One region of the Actinacidiphila sp. ITFR-21 genome, then DNA from elsewhere that is predicted to be linked to it. Evidence: predicted binding sites of a transcription regulator. Region 1 holds the regulator's gene; the other holds the start of a gene.
What was found. Region 1 encodes HspR, which represses chaperone genes until heat shock. Its sites were predicted from a motif close to TTGAGNNNNNNNNNCTCAA; they were not measured.
Positions count from the first base shown of each region.

Region 2: a site for HspR is predicted at 6,389-6,407, ahead of lon (endopeptidase La). Genes of this name have one in related genera too.

Region 1 is NZ_CP134605.1:3,629,396-3,639,056, forward strand. Features, by position in the region: gene grpE (nucleotide exchange factor GrpE) at 1-604, shown strand, start outside; gene dnaJ (molecular chaperone DnaJ) at 643-1,839, shown strand; gene RLT57_RS15875 (heat shock protein transcriptional repressor HspR) at 1,844-2,320, shown strand; gene RLT57_RS15880 (pyridoxamine 5'-phosphate oxidase family protein) at 2,475-2,882, opposite strand; gene RLT57_RS15885 (cytochrome P450 family protein) at 3,052-4,278, opposite strand; gene clpB (ATP-dependent chaperone ClpB) at 4,565-7,180, shown strand; gene RLT57_RS15895 (YbjN domain-containing protein) at 7,328-7,861, shown strand; gene RLT57_RS15900 (glycosyltransferase family 39 protein) at 7,934-9,043, opposite strand; gene RLT57_RS15905 (acyltransferase) at 9,499-9,661, opposite strand, start outside.
Region 2 is NZ_CP134605.1:4,875,214-4,884,874, reverse strand. Features, by position in the region: gene RLT57_RS22015 (nitrate- and nitrite sensing domain-containing protein) at 1-1,013, opposite strand, end outside; gene RLT57_RS22010 (hypothetical protein) at 1,415-2,185, shown strand; gene RLT57_RS22005 (MarR family winged helix-turn-helix transcriptional regulator) at 2,205-2,651, opposite strand; gene RLT57_RS22000 (lysozyme) at 2,958-3,821, shown strand; gene lon (endopeptidase La) at 3,925-6,366, opposite strand; gene RLT57_RS21990 (class I SAM-dependent methyltransferase) at 6,518-7,507, opposite strand; gene RLT57_RS21985 (spermidine synthase) at 7,737-8,486, shown strand; gene RLT57_RS21980 (response regulator transcription factor) at 8,557-9,270, shown strand; gene RLT57_RS21975 (HAMP domain-containing sensor histidine kinase) at 9,267-9,661, shown strand, end outside.

The sequences.
Region 1 (9,661 bases):
CGCATCCGCCAAGGACGCCGGGACCGCCGACCAGGCGGGGTCGGCGGCCCAGGGCGGGGACGCCAACGAACTGACGGCCCTGAGGGCGCAGCTGGACCAGGTGCGTACCGCGGTCAACGAACGCACCGCGGACCTCCAGCGCCTCCAGGCCGAATACCAGAACTACCGCCGCCGGGTGGAGCGGGACCGGGTCGCGGTCAAGGAGATCGCGGTCGCCAACCTGCTCATCGAGCTGCTCCCGGTGCTGGACGACATCGGCCGGGCCCGCGAGCACGGTGAACTGGTGGGCGGCTTCAAGTCGGTCGCCGAGTCGCTGGAGACGGTCGCCGCCAAGCTGGGGCTCCAGCAGTTCGGCAAGGAGGGCGAGCCCTTCGACCCGCTGGTGCACGAGGCGCTGATGCACAGCTATTCGCCCGATGTCACGCAGACCACATGCGTGCAGATCCTCCAGCCGGGGTACCGCATCGGGGAGCGCAATCTCCGGCCCGCCCGGGTCGCGGTCGCCGAACCGCAGCCGGGCGCGCACGGCAAGCCGGAGGGCCTGTCGGAGGAGGACGACGAGAAGCCGGACAGCGAGGAGACCGGTGGCCCGGACGAGGGCTGACGGAGCGGCAGGAGTGACGGAGAGGAGGGACGTCGGGGATGAGCATCAGTAGGGACCTGTTGGAGAAGGACCTGTACAAGGTCCTCGGCGTCCCCAAGGACGCCACCGACGCGGAGATCAAGAAGGCGTACCGGAAGCTCGCCCGCGAGTTCCACCCGGACGCCAACAAGGGCGACGCGAAGGCCGAGGAGCGCTTCAAGGAGATCTCCGAGGCCAACGACGTCCTCTCCGACGCCAAGCGGCGCAAGGAGTACGACGAGGGCCGCGCGCTGTTCGGCAACGGCGGTTTCCGCCCCGGGCCGGGCGCGGGCGGCCCCGGCGGCTTCAACTTCGACCTCGGCGACCTCTTCGGGGGCGGCGGCACCCCCGGCACCGGCGCGCCCGGTACGGGTCAGGGCGGCGGCTTCGGCGGCGGTCTCGGTGACGTGTTCGGCGGGCTGTTCAACCGCGGCGGCACCACCCGGGTGCAGCCGCGGCGCGGCCAGGACGTCGAGTCCGAGGTGACGCTGAGCTTCACCGAGGCGGTCGACGGGGCCACGGTCCCGCTGCGGATGTCCTCGCAGGCGCCCTGCAAGGCGTGTTCCGGCACCGGCGACAAGAACGGCACCCCCCGGGTGTGCCCGACCTGCGTCGGCACCGGGCAGGTCTCGCGCGGCGGCGGTGGCGGCTTCTCGCTCACCGACCCGTGTGTGGACTGCAAGGGCCGTGGCCTGATCGCGGAGAACCCCTGCGAGGTCTGCCACGGCAGCGGCCGGGCGAAGAGCTCGCGCACCATGCAGGTCCGTATCCCCGCCGGGGTCACCGACGGGCAGCGGATCCGGCTGCGCGGCAAGGGAGCGCCCGGCGAGCGCGGCGGCCCGGCCGGCGACCTCTACGTTGCCGTACACGTCGGACGGCACCCGGTGTTCGGCCGCAAGGACGCCAACCTCACCGTGACCGTGCCGGTCACCTTCGTGGAGGCGGCCCTCGGCGGAGAGATCAGGGTGCCCACCCTCGGCGGGCCCCCGGTCACCCTCAAGCTGCCCGCCGGCACCCCCAACGGCCGTACGCTGCGGGCCCGCGGCAAGGGCGCGCTGGGCAAGGACGGCTCTCGCGGGGACCTGCTGGTCACCGTCGAGGTGACGGTGCCGGAGAAGACCGAGGGCAAGGCGCTCGACGCGCTGGAGTCGTACCGGGAAGCAACCGCGGACGTCGATCCGCGGGCGGAGCTGTTCAAGGCCGCAAAGGGAGCGTGAGGCGATGAGCATCGACGGAGGCGGGGTCCGCAGGCCGGGCGGACCGATGGGCCGCAGCCCGTACCAGCTGACCGAGGAGTCCCCGGTCTACGTCATCTCGGTGGCGGCCGAGCTGTCCGGGCTGCACCCGCAGACCCTGCGGCAGTACGACCGCCTCGGCCTGGTCTCCCCGGACCGTACGGCCGGCCGCGGCCGGCGCTACTCGGCCCGCGACATCGAGCAGCTGCGCGAGGTGCAGCGGCTCTCGCAGGACGAGGGCATCAACCTGGCCGGCATCAAGCGGATCATCGAACTGGAGAACCAGGTGGCCGCGCTCCAGGCCCGCGTCGCCGAGCTCGGCGCGGCCGTCGAGGGCGCCGCCGCCGTGATCCAGCAGCGCGAGGCGGCCGTCCACGCGTCCTACCGCCGCGACCTGGTCCCGTACCAGGACGTGCAGCACACCAGCGCCCTGGTGGTGTGGCGGCCTCGGCGGGACGGCTGACGCCCCGCCGGGTGCCCAAGAGGTGCGGGGGCGCCCCGTCGGGCGTCTTCCGGCGGGGCCCGTGCGGCGTCCTGGGCGGCGTGGCGGGCTCGGGCGTCCTGAGGACGCCGGCTTGGTCAGGCGTCCTCGGCGGCGGGATCCCGGCCGGCGGGTGTCAGGCGTTGCCCATCGCGCGGGTGAGGGCGATCTCGATGACGATCCGCTCCGGGTCGGGCGCGGGCGTGCGGCCGTAGCGTTCGGCGTAGCGGCTGACCGCGTCGGCGATCCGGGCCGGGTCCTCGCACACGGTGGCGAGCCCTTCGAGGGTGGCCCACTTGCCGCCCGCCACCTGGGAGACCGCCACCGCGGCGCCGGCCGGGCCCGCGGCGCGGACATGGGCGGCCTTGGCGCTGGCCCGGCCGGTGATGACGCGGGCCAGACCGGCCCGCGGGTCGTAGGTGACACCGACCGGTACGAGGTGCGGGGTGCCGTCCGGGCGCGGGGTGGCCAGGGCGCACAGGTGGTACTCCTGCCAGAAGGCGAGGTAACCGGGTGTGGGCGCGCGGGGATCGAGAGGTGCCATGCGGACGACGTTAGCCCCTCGCCCCGCACCCCGGCCGGTCCGGCCACCCGGGCTCCGCCGGCCACCCGGGCTCCGCCAACTCCTGCGGCTCCGCCGGCCCCCGCGGCTCCGCCGCCCGCCCCTGCTCGACAGACCGCCCCGAGCCGCTCGGCGGCCCCGGCTCCGCCGCTCACCCCAGCCGTACGGGCAGCTCCGTCACGCCGTTGCCGACGAAACCCGGCAGCGGCGGCAGCGACCCGTCCGGCACGGCCACGGTCAGGCCGGGGTGGGCCGCGTACAACTCGCGCAGCGCGATCACCGCTTCCAGGCGGGCCAGCGGCGCGCCCAGGCAGTAGTGGGCGCCGTGCCCGAAGGACAGGTGCCGGCCGGCCGGGCGGGTGACATCGAACCGGTCGGCGTCCGGCCCGTACTCGCGCCGGTCGCGGCCGGCGGCGGCGTATCCGGCCAGGACCGGGGTGCCGCGCGGCACCGTGACGCCGTCCACCTCGATGTCGGTGGTCGGGTACCGGAACGGGAAGTTGGCGACCGGGCTGTCCCAGCGGAGCGTCTCCTCGACCACCGCGTCCCAGGACGCCCGCCCGGCCAGGACCAGCGCGAGCTGCTCGGGGTGGCCGCTGAGCGCGCGGACCGCGTTGGTGATCAGGTTGAGGGTGGTCTCGTGGCCGGCCACGATCATCAGCAGCAGGGTGCCGGTGAGTTCGGCGTCGCTGAGCCGCTCCGCGCCGCCGTTCAGGGCGTCGTCGCGGGCCGCGATCAGCGCGCTGGTCAGGTCCTCGCCGGGCCGGGCCCTGCGGTCGGCGACGACCCGGGCGAGCACCGCGTGGATCCGCGCCTGGGCGGCCATCGCGTCGGCGGCCGGGCTGGAGGTGCTGACCAGGACGCGGACCAGCTCGTGCAGCTCGTCGCGGTAGGCGGCGTCGACGCCGAGCAGCTCCGAGATGACCCCCATGGGCAGCGGGTACGCGAAGTGCAGCCGCAGGTCCACCACCCCGTCGCCGTCGCGGTGTCCGGGCAGCGCGGCGAGCAGTTCCCCGGCCAGCCGGCCGATCCAGGGCCGCATGGCGGCCACCCGGCGCGGGGTGAACGCCTTGGTGGCCAGGCCGCGCAGCCGCCGGTGGTCGTCACCGTCCGCCGTGGTCATGCCGTCGACCAGGGCGAACGCGTTGAGCTGCCACTGCTCGGGGACACGGCCCTGCTGGTAGGCGGCGAAGTGACGGGCGCTCTTGGCGACCTTGGGGTCGGCCAGGAAGTCGCGCAGCTCCTTGTAGCGGGACACGATCATCCCGGGCACGCCGCCGGGCAGCAGCACCGGGCAGGCGGCCGCCGCCTCGCGCAGGGCGCCGGCCTCCGCGTGGACGGCGGTACCGGAGGGGTCCATGGGGTGCGCAGCGGTCATGTCACATCCTCACCAGCGGGGACCTGCGGAGGTACGGGGGTGTACGGCATGGCGTACACGACAGGGCTGCGAACGGTGCCGGTCGCGGTGCGTTTTGGGCAACTCCGTTGGACTCCGCCGGAGTTGTGCCGGCATTGTCGCACCGCCGCGGGGGCTTCTTCAACGATCAAACAAAATCCGGCAACGCGGCGCGTAGTCGCCCTGACATACCCTTGAGTGGAATAGACTCAACTTACCGTACGTTGATGAACGCAGGTTTACCCGATGAGGAGAGGATGCCGCACCCGTGGACGCCGAGCTGACCAACAAGAGCCGGGAAGCGCTGAACGCCGCCAACACCCGGGCCGTCGCCGAGGGGAACCCGGACCTGACGCCCGCGCATCTGCTGCTCGCCCTGTTGAGCGGCACGGAGAACGAGAACATCCTGGACCTGCTGGCCGCGGTGGGCGCCGACCCGGCGGACCTGCGCGCGGCGGCCGGGCGCCTGGTGGACGCGCTGCCCACGGTGCAGGGCTCCACGGTCGCGCCCCCGCAGGCCAACCGCGACCTGCTGGCCGTCATCGCCGACGCCTCGCAGCGCGCGAAGGAGCTCGGCGACGCGTACCTTTCCACCGAGCACCTGCTGATCGGGATCGCCGTCAAGGGCGGTCCCGCGGGGGAGTTGCTGGCCGACCGGGGCGCCCGTGCCAGGGCGCTGCTGGCGGCGTTCGAGACCGCCAGGGGAGGGCAACGGGTGACCAGTCAGGATCCGGAAGGCACGTACAAGGCGCTGGAGAAGTACGGCACCGACTTCACGGCCGCGGCCCGCGAGGGCAAGCTCGACCCGGTGATCGGCCGGGACCAGGAGATCCGCCGGGTCGTACAGGTGCTGTCCCGCCGCACCAAGAACAACCCGGTGCTGATCGGTGAGCCCGGCGTCGGCAAGACCGCCGTCGTCGAGGGCCTGGCCCAGCGGATCGTCAAGGGCGACGTGCCCGAGTCGCTGCGCAACAAGCGGCTGGTGTCGCTCGACCTCGGCGCGATGGTGGCCGGCGCGAAGTACCGCGGCGAGTTCGAGGAGCGGCTGAAGGCCGTACTCGCCGAGATCAAGGACAGCGACGGCCGGATCGTCACCTTCATCGACGAGCTGCACACCGTGGTCGGCGCGGGCGCCGGCGGCGACTCCGCGATGGACGCCGGCAACATGCTCAAGCCGATGCTGGCCCGCGGCGAGCTGCGGATGGTCGGCGCCACCACGCTGGACGAGTACCGCGAGCGGATCGAGAAGGACCCGGCGCTGGAGCGGCGCTTCCAGCAGGTGCTGGTCGCCGAGCCGAACGTCGAGGACACCGTGGCGATCCTGCGCGGCCTCAAGGGCCGCTACGAGGCCCACCACAAGGTGCAGATCGCGGACTCCGCGCTGGTGGCCGCGGCCACCTTGTCCGACCGCTACATCACCGCCCGCTTCCTGCCCGACAAGGCCATCGACCTGGTGGACGAGGCCGCGTCCCGGCTGCGGATGGAGATCGACTCCTCGCCGGTCGAGATCGACGAGCTCCAGCGCGCGGTGGACCGGCTGCGGATGGAGGAGATGGCGCTCAAGAACGAGACCGACCCCGGCTCCGTCCAGCGGCTGGAGAAGCTGCGCAAGGACCTTGCCGACCGCGAGGAGGAACTGCGCGGCCTGAACGCCCGCTGGGAGAAGGAGAAGCAGGGCCTGAACCGGGTCGGTGAGCTTAAGGAGCGGCTGGACGACATCGACACCCGCATCGAGCGCGCCCAGCGTGACGGCGACTTCGAGACCGCGTCCGAGCTGCTCTACGGCGAGAAGCCCAAGCTGGAGGCCGAACTGGACGAGGCCACCCGCGAGGAGCAGGCGGCCAGGTCCCAGGGCCCCTCGACGAAGATGGTCAAGGAGGAGGTCGGCCCCGACGACGTGGCCGACGTGGTCGCCGCGTGGACCGGCATCCCGGCCGGCCGGCTGCTGGAGGGCGAGACGCAGAAGCTGCTGCGGATGGAGGAGGAGCTGGGCAAGCGGCTGATCGGCCAGGGCGAGGCCGTGCGGTCCGTCTCCGACGCGGTACGCCGCGCCCGCTCCGGCATCGCCGACCCCGACCGCCCCACCGGCTCGTTCCTCTTCCTCGGCCCGACCGGCGTCGGCAAGACCGAGCTGGCCAAGGCACTGGCCGACTTCCTCTTCGACGACGAGCGCGCGATGATCCGCATCGACATGAGCGAGTACGGCGAGAAGCACTCGGTCGCCCGGCTGGTCGGCGCCCCGCCCGGATACATCGGCTACGAGGAGGGCGGCCAGCTCACCGAGGCGGTACGCCGCCGCCCGTACAGCGTGGTGCTGCTGGACGAGGTGGAGAAGGCCCACCCCGAGGTCTTCGACGTCCTGCTCCAGGTGCTCGACGACGGCCGGCTCACCGACGGCCAGGGCCGTACCGTCGACTTCCGCAACGCCATCCTGGTCCTCACCTCCAACCTGGGCAGCCAGTACCTGGTGGACATCACCCTCGGCGAGGAGGAGAAGCGGGAGAGCGTGCTGGAGACGGTCCGGTCGTCCTTCAAACCGGAGTTCCTCAACCGGCTGGACGACATCGTGGTCTTCTCCGCCCTCAGCAAGGACGAGCTGCGCCGCATCGCCCGGCTCCAGACCGGCCGCCTCGCCGCCCGCCTGAAGGACCGCCGCCTCACCCTCGACGTGACCGACGCGGCCCTGGACTGGCTCGCCGTCGAGGGCAACGACCCGGCCTACGGCGCCCGCCCGCTGCGCCGCCTCATCCAGACCGCCATCGGCGACCCGCTGGCCCGCGCCATCCTCTCCGGCGAGATCCTCGACGGCCAGACCGTCCTGGTCGACCGGGCGCTCGACGGACTGATCGTGGGCCCGGCGACGGCGCCCGACCTGACGAAGTAAGGGTGACCGGTCCGGTCGGGCGGGGATTCCCCGGGGACGGGCAGGGGCGGCCCCCGCCGATACGCCGAGCGCGTACCGGCGGGGGTTGTCACGTGCGGGGGCCGATGGGGGAGGATGGAGAGGGAAACGTCACGAAGGGACTTCACGGTGACCATCGATCCGTCCTCGATTCCTGATTTCGGGGGCCAGCCGGACCCCGAGCCGACCGGAGCCGCTCCCAGCGTGCTCATTCCGGACCAGGAGCTGGTGAAGCAGCTGCTCGACCAGATGGAACTGAAGTACCTCGTCGACGAGGAGGGCGACCTCGCGGCGCCGTGGGAGGAGTTCCGGACCTACTTCATGTTCCGGGGCGAGGGCGACCAGGAGGTTTTCGCGGTCCGGACCTTCTACGAGCGCTCCTACAGCGTCGACGACAAGCCCCACCTGCACGAGGTGATCGACGACTGGAACCGCCGTACCCTGTGGCCGAAGGTCTACACGCACACCCACGACGACGGCAGCGTGCGGCTGATCGGCGAGGCGCAGACCGTGATCGGCATGGGCGTCAGCCTGGAGCACTTCGTGTCCAGCACGGTGAGCTGGGTGCGCGCGTCGATCGAGTTCGACAAGTGGGTCGGCGAGACCCTGGGCCTGGAGAAGGACGCCGACAGCGGCGTCGAGGGCGACGACTCCGGGGACTGACCGGCCGCCCGGCTTGACCGGGCGCTCCGGGGGCCGCGCCGACGGAGCACCGGAGCGCCGGTCGGGCGGGTGTCAGATGGGCACGGGGACCACGGTCAGTACGTAGGCGCCGTAGCCGAGCGAGATCCCGGCCAGCGCGACCACCGCCACGGCGGCGGCGCGCGGCCGGGCCCCGGCCAGCGCCACCGCGCACGGCACCAGGAGCGGGAAGGCCGGCAGCAGGAAGCGCGGCTTGCAGGAGAAGAAGTCGGCGCCGCCGAGCGCGATGGCCGCCAGGACCGCGGAGTAGACCAGCAGCGGCAGCGGCATCCGGTCCAGTACCGCCAGCACCAGCAGGACCACCGCGCCCGCGCACAGGGCGGCCGAGAGGTAGGCGGACAGCGTGTCGGGGAAGAGCACCAGGTGCTTGACGTACCGCAGCGCGTACCGCCCGAAGTCGTACCGCGAGCCCCAGCCGCGTTGCACCGCGAAGTAGCCGTGCAGGGCGCCGTGCAGCCCGCTCTCGGTCTGCAGGCCGGCCCAGCCGACGTAGCCGAACCAGCCGAGCGGTGCGATCAGCGCGGCGGCCCAGGCGCGCGGCAGCTGCGGCCGGCCGGTACGCCGTCGGTGCCGTGCGTCGGCGAGCACGGCCGCGGCGACGGCCGCCGCGACCGCGGCGGCGTTGGGCCGGGACAGCCCCGCGAGCAGGCTCAGCAGGCCGGCGGTCAGCCAGCGGCGGGTCAGCGCGGCGTAGAGCGACCAGGCGGCCAGCGCGCACATCATCGGCTCGGTGTACGCCATGGACAGCACGACCGCGTGCGGCAGCAGCCCCCAGAGGACGACCAGCGCGATGCCGACCCGGCGCCCGTACGCGTGGTCGACGACCGCGAAGACCCCCCAGGCGGCCACCACCGCCGACAGCCACGCCACCAGCAGCGCGCACGCCACCGAACCGACCGGAAACACCGCGTCCACCGCCCGTACCGTCATCGGGTAGAGCGGGAAGAAGGCCAGGTCGCTGTAGCGGACGCCGGGGTGTTCCCAGCCGGGGACGAAGGTGCCGTAGCCGTAGTCGGCGATGCGGTGGTACCAGAGCGCGTCCCAGCCCAGGCCCAGCAGGTTGCGGGGATGGTCGCCGCGCCGGTGCGCCCACAGGGTGACCACGGTCAGGCCGGCGAGCCGGGCCGCGACGAAGACGGCCATCGCGGGCAGCGCCCGCCGCCCGGCCGCCCCCAGGGCCCGCCACCGGCTGCCCGGCCGGCCGCGGGCCGGGGCCGGGGACGGGCCCGCCGGACCTGCCGGGTCTGACGGGCCTGCCGGGTCGGGCGCCGGTTCGGAAACGGGTTCTGAGACCGGTCCGGCGGTGAACAAGCGAGCGCTCCTCGGGGTGTCCTCGGCGGGGCATATCGTGCGCTGATCAGACAAAGCGACTATCGGTCATCGCCTTGACCGGGCCCCTGAGACACGCCGGAGGCCGGCGGCCGTGTTCGCCTCCTCGCCTCCTCGGCGCTCCCGATGCCTGGAGTCGAGCGCGGCCAGTAGGCCCGAGGCGCCGGCGACAACGACGATCACGTTGTGGCCCCGGAGCCGCCGTCACGCCGGGCGCCGGCGTCCGGCGTGACGGCGGCTCCGGCGGTGGCGGAGCCCGCGGCCCCGGTTCAGGCCAGTCGGCGGACCGCGTGCGCCGCCGGCGGGAGTACGTCGTCCGGGGCGCGGAAGCGGTGCAGCAGGGCATGGCCCTCCGCCCCGCGCAGGCGTCCGGCCAGCCGGGCCGGGAGGGCCGCGGTGAGCAGCGATCCGGTGTTCCCGAAACCCTCCACC
Region 2 (9,661 bases), 1.2 Mb from region 1:
GCTTCCTGGGTGAGCGCGTTGGCCCGCCGGGCGACGGCGGCGAACTCGTCGCGGCCGAGCACCCTGGCGCCCTGGCCGCTCTCGCCGTCCGCACGCGACCAGCGGTGCAGCGCGGCCAGCGGCCGGGTGACGCTGCGGAACAGCGAGACGAGCACGCCGGCGAACAGGATCAGGCACAGCGCGACCAGCGCGACCCGCAGTTCCAGGACGGTGACCTGGTGGTCGCGGTGGTCGGCGGCCCGCCGGGCCTCGTCGGCCGCCGCGGACGCCTCGACGCTGCGCATCAGGGCGAGCCGGGCGGTGAGCGCCCGGTCGGTGGCGTCGGCGCCCAGTCCGCGGTCGGCGCCGGTGAGCGCGGGGCCGTCGAGGAGTTCGGCGAGGTCGCGGTCCGCGGCGGCGGCGTCGGCGCCGTTGACCGTCTGGTCGTAGCGGGCGCGCAGGGCGGCGGGCGCGGTGGCCCGGAAGTCGGCGAGCGCGGCCTGCTCCTGGAGGTGCGCGGCCTGCGCGGCGGCGACCGGGCCGCGCCGGCTGCCGCCGGCGGCGAGCGCGCCGACCAGCAGTCCGCGCTGCCGGGCGGCGGCGTCCACCGCCCGGCCGAGCGGCGCGGTGACCGGTCCGCAGAGTCTGCCGAGGGCGTCGATCAGCGGCTGGTAGCCGGCGACGACGGCCTGCGGGCCGCCTTTGCCGCTGTCGGCCGCCGCGCGGGCGGCGGGCAGCGCGGCCAGCGCGGTCCGCACCTCGGCGGGTGCGCCGGGAGCCACGTCCCGGGCCTGGCGGTCGGCGTTCGACCGGTCGGTGGCCAGCCGGTCCCGGCCGACGGGGCCGCCGCCCGCGCGGATCGCCGCGTCGTCCCGCTCGTCGGCGAGGTCGTGGGCCAGTACGACGGCGCGGGCGGCCAGCCGGGCCGCGTCCACCTGCTCCTGGGCCGCTGACAGGTCGTGCCCGGCGAGGGCCACGCCCGGCGTGGCGGCGGCCAGGAGCGCGGCGGCGCAGCCGAGCAGCGCGGCGAGCATGCGCCGCCTGACCCGCCCTTCGCGTCGCGGGTGACGTCCTTCACGCAATGTCGGTGCTCGCAATCACGTATCGCCCGGGGCCGGGGCCGGGGTGTCCCCCGGGAATATGCAGAAGTCCCTCCGACCCTTGCAGCCCTGCCGGGAGGGGGGCCAGGCGTCCCTCCCCCGGACACCCGAACGAGTGAATCGCACAGGTGAGTTGACCGACAAGTCCGGCACCGGGGGCCAGACTGCCCCGGCCCGGCGGTCCCCTGGCGTCCGGCAGCGGGCTTTGGCAGGATACGCACCCGCAGCCACGGTGATCTTGGTCCGGACCGGGTGCGCGGCTCTCCCGGCCGCCGGGAGCCGCCGGTACCGGCCGGTGCCGGCGGGAACCGCCGGGGGTCCGGCACACTGGCCGCATGCGGATCGAGACGGCGACCGAACCCGGCCGCCCCGAGGTGCCCAACGAGGACTTCGTGTCCGTCGCGCTGCCCGCCGGCGGGCGGGGCGGGACGGTGGTCCTGCTGGACGGGGTGACGCCCCCGCCCGGCAACGGGGACTGCCGCCACTCGGTGCCCTGGTTCACCGCCCGGCTGGGCGGCGCGCTGCTCGAACTGTCCGTCGCGCGGCCCGCGGTGCCCTTGGCCGCGTGTCTCGCCGAGGCCATCTCCCGCACCGCCGACGCGCATCGCGCGACCTGTGATCTTTCTCACCCACTGACCCCACAGGCCACGGTGGTCGCGGTGCGCTGGGGCGGGGCGGAGGTGGAGCACCTGGTGCTGTCGGACTCGGCGCTGCTTCTCCAGGCGCCGGACGGCTCGGTGACGCCGGTACTGGACGACCGGATCGACCGGCTGCGGGCGGCGGGCGTGCCGGTGGCGCCGCTGCGCAATCTGGACGGCGGCTTCTTCACCGCCGCCGCGGACCCGGCGGTGGTCTCCCGCGCGGTGACCGGCCGTACCCCGGCCGCCGGGGTACGGGCGCTGGCGGCGCTCACCGACGGCGCGGCCCGGGGCGTGGAGGTCTTCGGCGGCGACGACTGGCCGGGCGTCTTCGCCCTGCTCCAGGAGGCGGGTCCGCGGGCCCTGATCGCCCGCGTGCGGTCCCTGGAGGACGCCGACCCGGCGGGAGTGCGCGTGCCCCGCGGCAAACCCTACGACGACGCCACGGCGGTGCTGGTGGAGTTCTGAGGGCCGTCGGCCGCGGCGGCTACGGGGGGCCCTCGCCGAACGGAAGGCCGTTCAGCTCGTGCAGCAGCCTGGAGAGTTCGGCGACCTCGGCCTGGTCCCAGGCGGCCAGCCGGCGCAGATACTGCTCGCGGCGGGCGGTGCGGACCCGGGTGAAGCGGTCGCCGCCCTCGGCGGTCAGCCGCATCAGGTAGGCGCGGCCGTCGGCGGGGTCGGGCTCGCGGGCGACCAGGCCGAGCTCCTCCAGGGCGCGCAGCTGCCGGCTCATGGTGGCCTTGCCGACCCCGAAGTACCCGGCCAGGTCGGTGGCGCGGGCCGGCTCGGCCTCCGCCAGCCGGGCCAGCAGTCCGTACGCGGCCGGCTCCAGCTCCGGGTGCACCGCCCTGGCCAGTTCGCCGGACGCCGCCCCGGCCCGCCGGAACAGCACCGACAGCTCCCGCTCCAGCGCGTCCGTCCCCCACTCCGGCACCCCGCCCGCCGGGGCGCCGGCGGCTCCCGCGCCGGCGGGCGGACCCGCCGGGTCCGGCACGCGGGCGGGCTCCCGCCGGCCGTCCGGCGCGCGCTCCTCGGCGTCGGTCACAGACTCCCCGCTTTCAACACCTGAAACTTCTCTCCACCCACGGCGGTTTCCGCAGCGCGCCAAGTATTTCGCAGGAGTAGACCAACGGCGGTTCAAGGCCCCTCTTTCCACGCGCGTAGCGTCCGACGTACCGTCAGATCTGTCATGGCCCAATCAAGGTCATGCCGAGTCCCCCCCTGCCATCTGGAGGCACGCATGTCCCACGGAGGTCTCTCCGTCGTGCACGGCACCGGCTCGGCCCGGACCAGGCTCGCGCTGCTGGCCGGTCTCTTCGTCACCCTGCTCGCCTTGGTCCTGACCGCCCCGGGGACCGCCCACGCGGCCGGCGGCGGCCGCCTCGCCCACCCCGACCTGGACTGGATGGGCTCCACCGTCCGCGCCCACGAGGGCTCCGCCCGCCCGGCCGGCGGCGGCGCGGCGTCCCTGCTGGCCACCCAGACGCCGGGCCTGGACGTCTCGAACTACCAGGGCAGCGTCGACTGGGCGGCCACCTGGGCGGCCGGCGCCCGGTTCGCCTATGTCAAGGCCACCGAGGGCGTCTCGTACACCAGCCCGTCGTTCGCCCAGCAGTACAACGGCTCCTACAACGTCGGCATGGTCCGCGGCTCGTACCACTTCGCCCTGCCGGACGTCTCGGCCGGCGCCACCCAGGCCGACTACTTCATCGCGCACGGCGGCGGCTGGTCGGCCGACGGCAGGACGCTGCCGGGCGCGCTGGACATCGAGTACAACCCGTACGGCGCGACCTGCTACGGGCTGAGCGCCAGCGGCATGGTCGGCTGGATCTCCGCGTTCAGCAACGAGTACCACGCCCGTACCGGCCGCTACCCGACGATCTACAGCACCACCAGCTGGTGGACGCAGTGCACCGGCAACAGCGCCGCCTTCGCCGGCACCAACGCGCTGTGGATCGCCCGCTACAGCACCGCGGTCGGCGCCCTGCCGGCCGGCTGGGGCTACCAGACCATCTGGCAGTTCGCCGACTCCGGCACCTTCCCCGGTGACCAGGACCGGTTCAACGGCGCGCAGGACCGGCTCCAGGCGTACGCGGCGGGCTGATCCGCGCCGCTCCCGCGGCGCCCCAGGACGCGGGCCGCCCCCCGCCCGGTCGCCGGGCGGGGGGCTGGGACGCGCCGCCGCGCGGTCGCGGGGGCGGGCGGCCCTACGCGGCCACCTGCACCGGGTCCCCGCCGGTCGCGGCGGCGGACGCGGTCACGGCGGCGGGCTCCAGCGCCAGCTTCAGTACCTGGCGCACGTCGCTCACCGGGTGCACCTCCAGCGCCTGGAGGATCTCGGCCGGAACGTCGTCCAGGTCGGGCTCGTTGCGCTTGGGGATGATCACCGTGGTGATCCCGGCCCGGTGGGCGGCCAGCAGCTTCTGCTTGACCCCGCCGATCGGCAGCACCCGGCCGGTCAGCGACACCTCACCGGTCATCGCCACATCGGTGCGCACCCGCCGTCCCGACAGCAGCGAGGCCAGCGCGGACGTCATCGTCACACCGGCGCTCGGGCCGTCCTTGGGGACGGCGCCGGCCGGCACGTGCAGGTGCACCCCGCGCTCCTTCAGGTCGCCGACCGGCAGCTCCAGCTCGGCGCCGTGCGAGCGCAGGAAGGACAGCGCGATCTGCGCCGACTCCTTCATCACGTCGCCCAGCTGGCCGGTGAGCTGCAGGCCCGCGCCGCCGGACTCCGGGTCGGCCAGCGACGCCTCGATGTAGAGCACGTCACCGCCCGCCCCGGTGACCGCGAGACCGGTGGCCACACCCGGCACCGCGGTCCGCCGCTCCTCCGGGTCCTGCGCGGACTCCGGCACGTGGTGCGGCCGGCCGATCAGCGCCCGCAGGTCCGCCGAGGTCACGGTGAAGGGCAGTTGCCGGTCGCCCAGTTCGTGCCGGGCCGCGATCTTCCGCAGGATCCGGGCGAGGGTCCGCTCCAGGTTCCGCACGCCCGCCTCACGGGTGTACTCGGTGGTCAGCCTGCGCAGCGCGTCCTCGGCCAGGGCCACCTCCTCGGCGGCCAGTCCGGCCCGCTCCAGCTGACGCGGCAGCAGGTGGTCACGGGCGATGACGATCTTCTCGTCCTCGGTGTAGCCGTCCAGCCGGACCAGCTCCATCCGGTCCAGCAGCGGCTCGGGGATGGCCTCCAGGACGTTGGCGGTGGCCAGGAACACCACGTCCGACAGGTCCAGTTCGACCTCCAGGTAGTGGTCCCGGAAGGTGTGGTTCTGCGCCGGGTCGAGGACCTCCAGCAGAGCCGCGGCCGGGTCGCCCCGGTAGTCGGAGCCGACCTTGTCGACCTCGTCGAGCAGCACCACCGGGTTCATCGACCCGGCCTCCTTGATCGCCCGGACGATCCGGCCGGGCAGCGCGCCGACGTACGTCCTGCGGTGGCCGCGGATCTCCGCCTCGTCGCGGACACCGCCGAGCGCCACCCGGACGAACGTGCGGCCCATGGCGCGGGCCACCGACTCGCCGAGCGAGGTCTTGCCGACACCGGGCGGGCCGACCAGGGCCAGCACCGCGCCGCCGCGGCGGCCTCCCACCACGCCCAGGCCGCGGTCGGCCCGGCGCTTGCGGACGGCCAGGTACTCGGTGATGCGCTCCTTGACGTCGTCCAGTCCGGCGTGGTCGGCGTCCAGGACGGCGCGGGCGCCCGCCACGTCGTAGGTGTCCTCGGTGGTGGTGTTCCACGGCAGTTCGAGGACGGTGTCCAGCCAGGTGCGGATCCAGCTGCCCTCGGGGGAGGCGTCCGAGGAGCGCTCCAGCTTCCCGACCTCCTTCAGGGCCGCCTCGCGGACGTTCTCCGGCAGGTCGGCGGCCTCCACCCGGGCGCGGTAGTCGTCGCCCTCGTTCTCCGGGTCGCCCTTGAGCTCGGCGAGCTCCTTGCGGACGGCTTCGAGCTGCTGGCGGAGCAGGAACTCCCGCTGCTGCTTCTCCATGCCCTCCTGCACGTCCTTGCGGATGGTCTCGGCCACGTCCTGCTCGGCGAGGTGGTCGCGCAGCCACTGGATGGCCAGCCGCAGCCGGGCCACCGGTTCGGTGGTCTCCAGCAGCTCGACGCGCTGTTCGGTGGTCAGGTAGGGGCTGTAGCCGGAGTTGTCGGCGAGCTGGCCCACGTCCTCGATCTGCTGGACGCGGTCCACGACCTGCCAGGCGCCGCGCTTGCGCAGCCAGCTGGTGGCCAGTGCCTTGTACTCCTTCATCAGCTCGGCGACGGTGCCGGGCGCCTCCGCGGCGGGCGGCTCCGCCACCGGGGTGCCCTCCACCCACAGGGCCGCGCCGGGGCCGGTGGTGCCGGCGCCGATCCTGATCCGGGACCGGCCGCGGATCACCGCGCCGGGGTCGCCGTCCGACAGCCGGCCGACCTGCTCGACGGTGCCGAGCGTGCCGACCGCGGTGTACTTCCCGTCCACCCGCGGCACCAGCAGTACCTGGGGCTTCCCCGGCCCCGGCCCGCCGTGCGCCGCCTGGGCGGCCTCCACCGCGGCGCGCACCTCGGAGTCCGTCAGGTCCAGCGGGACCACCATGCCGGGCAGCACGACCTCGTCGTCCAGCGGGAGGACGGGCAGGGTGAGAGGGTTGGGGGTCCGGGGCTCAAACGCCATGATCGCTCCCTTTGCAAGCAAGTTGAGTACACCTGGCTCAATGCTGCGAAGGGCTCCGGTGTTCCCGGCCGCGTGTTCGCCGAGAGCGATCTCCCCGGCCCGCGGCGGCGGGGTGTCGGCGGGCGGGCGGCAGTGGGCGGCGGGCGGCCTCTCAGTCGCGGGCGCGCAGGAACGCCGAGGTGGCCACCCGGCCGAGCATCTCGAAGCGGGTCGGGCCGGCCAGGTGCTCGTCGGCCGCCTCCTGGACGCCCGCCCAGCCGGGGTCGCCGTAGTCGTCGAGCACGACGATGCCGCCGGGAGCGGCGATCAGCTCGGCCCATTCCAGGTCTGCGGCCACCCCCGCCGCCGTGTGGTCGCCGTCGACGACGATGACCCCGTATTTGCGGTCGGAGACGGCCTCGCGGACGGCCGGGTCGCCGGACAGGCCCTGGTGGACCCGGGCCAGTTCGCCCGCGGTGCCGCCGAGGGCGAGGTTGGCGCGGACCACGTCCAGCCGGACCGGGGTGCCGGTGGGCTCGGCGCCGGAGGCGGTGCCCGGCTGGAGCTGGCTGCCGGCCAGCGGGTCGACGACGGTCAGCCGCGGCTCGACGCCGGCCCGGTGCATCATCCGCAGCATCGCGGCGGAGAAGAGCCCGAAGAGGGTGCCGATCTCCAGCACGTCGCCGTTGGGCGGGTCGAGCAGCGGGATGGCGGCGAGCTTGCCGCACACGTTCGCGGTGGTGCCGGCCAGCCGGCCGAGCCCCAGCGACTCCAGGGCGATGACGCTGCGGAAGGCGGCCGCGGCGTCGCGGCGGGCGAAACGGGCGTCCTTCCCCGACACCGCGGCGATCTCCCGTACCAGCTCCTCGTGCTCCTGCCGGGTGGGCGTCCGGTTCCCGGACCGGCCGACCCGCTCGAAGAGCAGGTCGAAGGCGAACTGCCGGACGCGCAGCCCGGTCACCTCCTCGCGCAGGGACCCCAGTTCCTCGCGCAGGCCGTCCAGCTCCCTGCGGAGCGCCTCGCGGGCCTCACGGTCGCCGTACGCGGCCCGGTCGAGGTCCTTGCGCAGCCGGCTGACCGGCCGCTGCACCCGCTGGTCGACCAACGAGGCGGCCGGACGCAGCAGACGCCGCGCCACGGGGTTCTTGAAAAGGGATGACATGCGCGGAACCTACGCACGGGCGGCTCCGGTGTCCATTGCCCGCCGGCCAACGCTCACGGAGGTCCCGGTGTGCGGGCCGTGAACGGCGCCCGCCGGGAAGACCCCGCGGCGCCCCTTTTCACCCGCCGGTGTGCGCTCCCCCGCCGGCTTCTCCACAGCCTCCCGCCAGTTGTCCACAGCCCCCGCCTCCCGGTCCGCGCCGGCCCCGCGCCTCCGCCAGAATGGACCCATGCCGTCACCGCCCGACACCGCCGCCTCACCCGTCGTCCTCGACCGCCGCGAGGGTCCGTACGGCGAAGTCGTGCTGCGGCGGCGCGGCGAGCGGTTCGAGATCATCGCCAACGGCTGCTTCCTGATGGACACCTCCGACGGCCGGTCCGAGCGGCTGCTGGTCGACGCCGCCCTCGAAGCGCTGGACGGGGACGGCGACCGCGGCCGTACGTCCGGCCCGGACCACACCCCCGACCGGAACGGGGACGGGGACCGTACGAGCGGCCCGGACCTGCTGATCGGCGGCCTCGGCGTCGGCTTCTCGCTGGCCAGGGCCGCCGCCGAGCCCCGCTGGGGCCGGATCGCGGTGGTGGAGCGGGAGGACGCGGTGGTGGCCTGGCACCGGACCGGGCCGCTGGCCCGCTTCTCCGCGCACGCGCTGGACGACCCCCGGGTGCGGGTGCTCCACCAGGACCTGGTGGCGTACGTCCGCACCTCCTCCGACACCTACGACGCGCTGTGCCTGGACATCGACAACGGCCCGGACTGGACAGTCACCGAGAACAACGACAGTCTCTACACTCCCAGCGGCCTCGCCGCCTGCCGGGGCCGCCTCCGTCCCGGCGGAGTCCTCGCCGTCTGGTCGGCGCAGCCGTCGGCCGCCTTCGAGACGGCGCTGCGGGACGCCGGCTTCGACCGGGTGCGCACCATCGAGATCCAGGTCGCCCGCGGGGTGCCGGACGTGGTGCACATAGCCGTCACGGCGTGAAGGCGTCGTAGTCAGGCCCGCGGACGGCCCCGTACGCTGCCCGTATTCAGGACGACTTTGTGGGGCGGAAGTGGACAGCACGCAGACTCCGGGCGCGCAGCGCCGGGTGCTGGTCGTCGAGGACGACCAGACGATAACGCAGGCCATCGCGGCCCGGCTGCAGGCGGAGGGATTCTCGGTACGGACCGCGGGCGACGGCCCGTCCGCCGTGGACTCGGCCCACTCCTGGCGCCCGGACCTGCTGGTCCTCGACGTGATGCTGCCCGGCTTCGACGGCCTGGAGGTCTGCCGCCGGGTGCAGGCCGACCGGCCGGTCCCGGTACTGATGCTCACCGCCCGCGACGACGAGACCGACATGCTGGTGGGGCTCGGGGTGGGCGCCGACGACTACATGACCAAGCCGTTCTCCATGCGGGAGCTGGCTGCCCGGGTGCACGTCCTGCTGCGCCGGATGGAGCGCGCGGCGACCGCGGCGCACAGCCCGCGCGGCGCCAGTATCCAGCTCGGCGACCTGGAGATCGACCACGCCCAGCGCCGGGTCCGGGTCGGCGGCTCGGACATCCACCTGACCCCCACCGAGTTCGAGCTGCTGGTGTGCCTCGCCCAGCAGCCGCGGGCGGTGCTCTCCCGCGAGCAGCTGCTGGCCGAGGTGTGGGACTGGGCCGACGCCTCCGGCACCCGTACCGTCGACAGCCACGTCAAGGCGCTGCGCCGCAAGATCGGCGCCGAGCGGATCCGTACCGTGCACGGTGTGGGCTACGCGCTGGAGACCCCGGCGCCATGAGCGCCAAGGCCGCCGCCCCGGGCGGGGGGACCAGGCGCGCGGTGAGCTGGCGGCGGCGGATATGGGCGGCGCTGCGGCCCTGGGACCCCTTCCGCTCGATCAAGGCGGCGCTTCAGCTGCTGGTGATCGTCTCGGTGCTGATCACCACCCTGCTGGTGACGGTGGCCATCCGCTCGGCCACCGAGCTGCGGGTGATCACCATCTTCTCGATCATCGCCTCGCTGCTGATCAGCCAGATCGTCGCCACCAACCTGACCGCGCCGCTGCGTGAGATGACCGCGGTGGCCCGCGCGATGGCCGGCGGCGACTACAGCCGCCGGGTGAGCCGCAGGCGCCGCGACGAGGTCGGCGAACTGGCCGGCACCTTCAACCGGATGGCCGCCGACCTGGC